One region of the Candidatus Clostridium eludens genome, then DNA from elsewhere that is predicted to be linked to it. Evidence: riboswitches for the same ligand, from Rfam matches in the RefSeq annotation. Region 1 holds a riboswitch; the other holds the start of a gene.
What was found. A riboswitch is a leader RNA that binds a small molecule or an ion and turns the genes downstream of it on or off. The one in region 1 is predicted to bind cyclic di-GMP.
Positions count from the first base shown of each region.

Region 1 (3,770 bases):
TCAAAATATTACTGTTATATTAACTTCTTTTGCAATGGTAAGGGAAAGAGAGAAGGGAACCATGGAGCAGCTTATTATGACACCCATTAGTTCCTTTGAACTTGTAGTGGGAAAATTGATACCCTACACAATAATTGGCTTTCTCAATATGATAACTGTATTGATTCTTGGAAATTTATTATTTGGTATAGTGGTAAAGGGAAGTGTGGCACTTTTTATAACACTTGGAACTTTATTTCTCATATGCTCCCTGGCTATAGGTATGCTTATCTCCACTGTGGCCAAAACCCAGCTGCAGGCAATGCAGGCTTCTCTAGCACTTTTACTCCCCAGTGTACTTCTGTCAGGATTTATGTTCCCAAGAGAGGCCATGCCTAAAATAATCTATCTTATAAGCTGTGCTTTGCCGCTAACCTATTTTCTGCAAATTCTAAGAGCAATAATAGTAAAAGGCGTAGGTGTATCATATATTATAGGTCCTATATTATCCTTAAGTATATCAATTGTTATTATTGTAGGCTTAACAATGGTTAAATTCAGCAAAACATTGGACTAATATCAAATTTTTCTAAGGTTCAGATGAAGAAAGACATTCCTTATGAGCAAACTCCACCTGAGCCTTAGAATAGCTTGATCAAAATTTTTGAATGCCTTAATATTTATAAAGCATTACTATACTTTCAGATCCTGTGCCAATAGTCCAAAATACTATATAATCTCCTCTTTTAACTTTGCCTTGTTCTATAGCTTCATATAATGCTATAAAAGGACTGCTTGTACTAGTATATCCATACTTATCACCTATATAAATACTCTTGTCTTCATCTATGTCCATAAGTTCTCTTATAGTCTTTATATTTACAAATGCAAACTGTGAAAAACAAAACATACTAACATTATCTTTGGTTAACCCTTTCTGGTTTAACATGCTGGTTATAATGTCCACGGCAGGGTAAACGCAAGCCCCTCCATCAAATGGAATCCACTTCAAATAAAATTCATCTACATCTCGTGATTTAAAGAAACTGGAAAATCCTGAACTTGGACACATAGCATTCTCACTCTCTTCTGTATTTATATAATACTCTGTATCCAATACCCCGCAATCCTCACTTACCTTCTCCAAAACTATTGCACAAGCAGCATGTCCATAATTACCATAACAAAGTTCATTATTGGGATCAAGTAAAGAATTCAAATCATCACAACCAACAATTAGAGCTTTTTTTGCTCGATTTGATGTCATCAAATAATTTGAGGCACATTCTAAAGCAACAGTCATACCAGCACAATTAGCATTCATATCAAAACACATTACATTTCTTCCCGCATTTAACTCCTTATGTAACAAAATTGCCATAGATGGTGAAATATATTCCGATAATATAGAAGAATATATTATTATGTCTATATCATTACCTGTGAAGTTGGCCTTAGCTAATGCAGATTTTGATACTTTTAACGCTAAAGATAGAGTTGTCTCATTATCATCAAACATAAATCTTTTATCTCTACCCATTATATCTATTAACAAATGCTCTACGTTTTTGCCTTGCTTCTCAAAGTGCTTTAAATAAAAATCATTTGAAACAACCTTAGAACCATGACAAATATCAATACAACTTAATTTTACGCCCATTGTTAGCCTCCTTGAATAATAAATGATAAAATTCAATCTAAACCTTCATATGTAAGTTGTTAAATTACTTCAACATTAAGCCCTACATTTCTACCTATTCTTGTTAACTGCATTTTTAAAGTTGCATTATTTCCCGCTTTCATTATAACTTTCTTAAAATTTAAATCTTTATACATTTTAAAACAACTTTCCAGCATTGGCACCATATCTCGAGTAGAAACTTTTAATTCTTGGGAATCAAAACACAAAATATAATCAGCAGTTTGTATAGTTGATACTATTTTTTTAAATTCCTCAATGAAACTCTTAGCATCACTTGCTTCATACATACCCCATATTTTTACATTGAACTCTTTTTTGGCCTTATTCAAAGCCATCTCATGTTTTTTCATATCTTTAATACACCTATCCTTTCATTTATTTAAAAATTAAAAGGTGCCTATATAGCTATAGGCACCAAAATGTAAACATAATATATTAATTCTTATAATTATAATTTTGGCAACCTGGCAATCATAGAAAAATAAATTTTCTTTAGACCCATAGCTTTGCGACCTTACCTTTCGATAAGTGTGCCATTGTCAATATATATTTATTCATAATTTTACATCTAAATTTTACAATTTTCAAGAATAATATATAAAGTTTACCTTAATTTTTCATTTTTTGTAGATTTGTAAAAAGAAATATTAGAAGTGGCAAGCAATTTTCTCAAGATATTATCTGTATGCATATTATAAATTTTTTTATTCCAATGGGGTAATTAGCTAATACTGCCATATTATTCACTGTGAGAGATAAGCACTACTGCACACCCAAATAACTTCTTTAATCCTACTTATAACTTACTACCTCAACACCCTCATTTTTAACTATTTTATATAACTCTCTTAAGTCTTCCTTCGATGGAGTTTTAAACTGTTTGGAGGGCTTTTTTAACCCAAGGACTTCATATTTACTATTTCCAAATAAGTGATATGGTAATAGCTCTAACTTTGATTTATCTATATTAACTTTAACAAATTTAGCAGTTTTTCTAATATTCTCTATACTTGAATTTACTCCATCAATTACTGGTATGCGAACTACCACAGGTACTTTTAATTCTTTAAGTCTTGATATATTCTCTAATATCCTTCCATTGCCAACTCCTGTATGGAATCTATGTTTATCATTATCCATATGCTTTATATCTATAAATATTAAATTTAATTTTTCCAATATATCTTTCACGTTGTCAAATTGAAAGTAGCCAGAAGTTTCAATAGCTAAATCTACAGATTTATCATAGAGTTTATTTACAAGTTCTCTCAACATGTCTATTTGCAGGGTTGCTTCACCTCCAGAAAAGGTAACTCCACCCTTTGAATATCTATAAAATACTCTTTGTTTTTCTATTACTTTTAATATCTGTTCACTATTATAGTGATAAATCAAATTTTTTCTACTATTAGTTGGACATACCTCTGTGCAAAGTCCGCAAGATTTGCATTTTTTTCGTTGAACAATCTGGTTTAAATTTATACTTACTCCATGTGGACATACTTGAACACACCTTCCACATCCTATGCAGGTCTTTTCATGGTATGCAATCTTGTTAGAATCTGTACAACTTTCTGGATTGGAACACCATTGGCATCTAAGAGGACAGCCAGCAAAAAAAATAATCGTTCTGATTCCATTCCCATCATTAACAGAAAAATTCTGAGGTTCCATAAAGTACCCACTTATACTATTCATAAATTCCTCCTTGCTCAAAATGAAATATTAGAAAGGGACACAGCTTAAAACTATGTCTTTATTGTAATTCTAATAATTTTCATGAACTGTTCTTGCAATAATTGCATCTTGCATTGACCTGGATAAATTAACAAATTGTGTACTGTATCCTGCAACTCTAACTAACAAATCTTTATAGTCCTCAGGATTATCTTGAGCTTTAAGCATTGTTTCAGTGGATATGGTATTAAACTGAACATGGAATGCTCCTAGAGAAAAGAAAGCTTGAATCATTGCTCCCAAGTTACTTTGTCCCCTTTTAGTATCTACTAAATTCTCATTCAATCTTAAGTTTAATAGTGTTCCACCAGAATGTACATCCTGATTAATTTTTGCTGCTGAACGCATGACT
Region 1 is NZ_JBJHZX010000001.1:284,846-288,615, forward strand. It holds gene ACJDU8_RS01360 (ABC transporter permease) at 1-556, shown strand, start outside; gene ACJDU8_RS01365 (3-oxoacyl-[acyl-carrier-protein] synthase III C-terminal domain-containing protein) at 653-1,639, opposite strand; gene ACJDU8_RS01370 (hypothetical protein) at 1,699-2,031, opposite strand; cyclic di-GMP riboswitch class I at 2,137-2,226, opposite strand; gene ACJDU8_RS01375 (glycyl-radical enzyme activating protein) at 2,474-3,379, opposite strand; gene ACJDU8_RS01380 (glycyl radical protein) at 3,449-3,770, opposite strand, start outside.

Region 2 (3,770 bases), on a different contig from region 1:
TGCTATATTAAGGCCAGCCATTATCTTTATTCTGCTGGTTACAGGAGAAAGCATGTCTATATCCGTTCTCATAATCTCTCGAAGACCACCATCTACCCTAAATCTCACTCTCATTTCCTTTTCATCCGGTTCTATATGGATATCCGAAGCATTGTATAAAGTGGCATTTTCGATTATGGTATTTAAAAATTTTATAATTGGTGCAGAAGCTTCATCTATTATTTCCTCTTCTGTTTCCATCTTTCTGCCTGAAAAGTTCTTTTTGTAGTTTTGTGCTGCTTCCTGTGCCTTGCTTTTTCCATAGTATTTTTCAATATTATCAAGTATACTGCTTTTCAATGCTATGGCAGTTTTAACATTATACCCTGTTGCTATTTTTATATCTTCAATGGCAAAATAATTTAAAGGATCACTCATAGCTACGAGTAAAAAACCATTCATAATATCTATAGGAATAGCTTCATATTTCTTTGCAATACTTACTGGTATAATATCTATAATATCCTGCCTTACATTAATATTATCTAAATTTATTAAAGGTATTCCCAGCTGCTGTTTTATGGCATGTACTATCTGCTCATTAGTAATAAAGCCCTTACTTACAAGTATTTCACCAAGCTTTTCACCTGTGTCTTTCTGTAAAATAAGGGCTCTTTGTAGTATTTTTTCCGTTATAACTCCTGCATCTACTAGGATTTCTCCCAAACGTTTTTTTACTTTTGACATGAATCTACTCCTTTCTATTCAATAAAACTGTATCACAATTATATAAAGAACATGGAAAATCATGTTCTTTATACTTTTTCCTATTGGACTATAAATGCTTGTGTTGCACTTTCACCACTGTCTATTCCTACTACCCCATAACCATTACTATACACAACCACAATAACTTCACCCTTTTTGCCAGTAAACGACGATCCTGCGTCAGCTTTCACATTTGCTTCAGTAGTAGCACTACTAATAGACGAATCAGTAGTAGGTGCAGATATAATTTCATATGCATAACCTATACCAGCTCCACTTATATTAGTAAATGGATTAATCAATTTGTCAGTTGAACTACTACCTGTGTTAAAAGCACCAGCAAATGCCGATGTTAAATCTGCAGTAGTTAAATAAGCATTTATTCCGCTAGTATTAGTAACTTTCGTTTCCAAATATGCTCTTACGGTATTTACATTGGTAATTACCCCTGCATTTTTAGAATTGTTCTTAAATATTTGTGATTTAGGTATCAATACCACAGCCAGTATAGCAATAATAGCAAGAACTATCATAAGTTCAATAAGCGTGAAACCTTTTTTCTTTTTTATCATTTCCATAAAACTCCATCCTTTCTTCATTAAAATTAAACAGCAGATTTTCTGTGTAGATTCAAGCATGGCAAGTTGTTAATTATGTATTTTTCCATCACCTCCTAATAAAACATCTTTTAATATCTAAAATAAGTACCAATTTAAAATACTTTGTCCAAAAAACACTGTAACCACAGAAGCTATAACAATAAATGGACCAAAGGGAATATAATCTTTTTTTGACTTCTTCCCTGACAAAATAAGTGCTACCCCTACCACCGCTCCTATAACAAGGGCTAAAAATATCATCAATACTGTATACTTAAGTCCTAAAAACAAACCACATACCAGTGAAATCTCTGCATCTCCCCAGCCCATACCTCCTTTTGTTATAAGGATAATTAATGTTAAAAGTCCTCCTCCTAACATACCTCCATAAATATAGGTTTTTATAGGCAGTCCCATGTAAAGATATATTCCTAAAAATATTATGCCTGCAATAATACCTGTTCCTGTAGTCTTAAAATAGACATCTGTAGTATCAAAATCTATCATTCCCACCACAATCATAATACTTATAAATACTATATATTTTATAAGATTTACCCCTATTCCAAACTTAATATAAGTAAGCAAATACAACAAACCTGTTATAAATTCCAACATAGGATACCTTAAGGATATTTTTTTTTCACAATGTCTACATTTTCCCCTTAAAATTATGTAACTTATTACAGGAATTAAATCATAAGCTTTAATTTCCTTATTGCAATTTGTACAATGGGAGGGTGGATAAACAACAGATTCACCTTTTGGTATTCTGTATATGCACACATTCAAAAAACTTCCCATTATAGTTCCCAAAATAAAAATAACAACACCATAATAAATAACCATAATTTACTCTCCATTTTTTAAAAAACAAAACCCTGTATTCATAAAAATTATTTATGAATACAGGGCCGGTTGCATCACTAACTCCAACACACACAAGGATGCCCAGATTAAAGTGTGTATTTCATCGCTTCCCTATCATTTGTTTAATCCTACCATAAAATTTTCTTAATTTCAACAAGTTTTAGTTAATAAATTGTTTACAAATTATTCAAAATATTTAATTCAAAATATACCTGGAAATCTAAAATTATGGTTGCAAAATATGACATTTTATTATACAGTATTTTTATAATATTTATTTAAATCTACTCAAATTTCTACAGGTAAACTTCAATTAATTTCTATAAAATAACTTACATTAATTACTTGAAAACAACCTCAATTTCTATTATATTAACTAATTAAAAAATTATTTTTAACACTTTAATCCTAAATTTAATTTAAACTTAACATTTAATATACTAACCTTTAGATTTTATAAACCAGGAGGTTACTATGAGGATTTATGATAAAAACAGGGAACAAATGTATACAAGGGCTTTAAATGGAGCCAACATAGTACTTTGGGAATGGAATTTAAAAAAGTACCATATGTTTTTTTCTGAAAATTTTGTTCATATGACAGGATACAGTGTAGAATATTTTAAAAGCTTATTTGATTTTATGGAGAAAACTGTTGTTGAAGAAGATAAGCTCAGCGCCAAAAATGATTTAACTTTTTTTATTAAGGGCAATACAGTAAGCTATAGAAGTGAATTTAGAATTTTAACTAAGGAAAATCATATTAAATCATTACTTGTTAAAGGTGCGGCTACTAAAAATTCTGACCATAAAATGTTCTTATTATCCGGCTCAATAAGTGATATTACAGAAGAGAAAAGGCTGGAGGACTATATTAATCATTCTGCCTATTATGATTCTTTAACAGGACTTCCTAATAGAATCTTATTTAAAAATACCCTTAAAACAGCCTTAAGCAATTATGAAAATGGTGCACTAATATTTATAGATATTGATGATTTTAAATTAATTAACGACACTTTTGGTCATGACTACGGAGATCTATTATTGGTAATTTTCTCACAGCTAGTGACCATGTGTATAAAAGATTCTGGAACCCTATACCGCCTGGGAGGCGATGAATTTATAATACTCATCAATAAGTTTACTTCCTATAAAGAATTAAAAAAACTTTGTATTAAAATAATCAATTATCTTAAAGAACCTTTTGAAGTTAAAGAAAAACAAATATATATAACTGCAAGCATGGGTATTACTATATTTCCAAATGACAGTAATGATGTAACAGAATTGTATAAATATGCAGATCTGGCCATATTTCAATCAAAAATCAATGGTAAAAACACTGTTACTTTTTTTCAGCGAGAATTGTTTCATTCATATTGCAGAAAACTCGTTATTGAACAGGAGCTTAAAACCGCAGTTGAAAATGATGAATTCTATATACTCTATCAGCCACAAATAGATGCTACAAAAAATAAAGTAATAGGATTTGAATCCCTGTTAAGGTGGCAAAACAGTAGACTTGGATCTGTTTCCCCTGCGGAATTCATA
Region 2 is NZ_JBJHZX010000009.1:33,470-37,239, reverse strand. It holds gene ACJDU8_RS07685 (GspE/PulE family protein) at 1-726, opposite strand, end outside; gene ACJDU8_RS07680 (prepilin-type N-terminal cleavage/methylation domain-containing protein) at 807-1,325, opposite strand; gene ACJDU8_RS07675 (prepilin peptidase) at 1,443-2,195, opposite strand; cyclic di-GMP riboswitch class II at 2,250-2,336, opposite strand; gene ACJDU8_RS07670 (sensor domain-containing protein) at 2,691-3,770, shown strand, end outside.
Region 2: it holds a riboswitch for cyclic di-GMP, as region 1 does, so the genes downstream of both, ACJDU8_RS07675 (prepilin peptidase) here and ACJDU8_RS01370 (hypothetical protein) in region 1, are expected to answer to the same signal.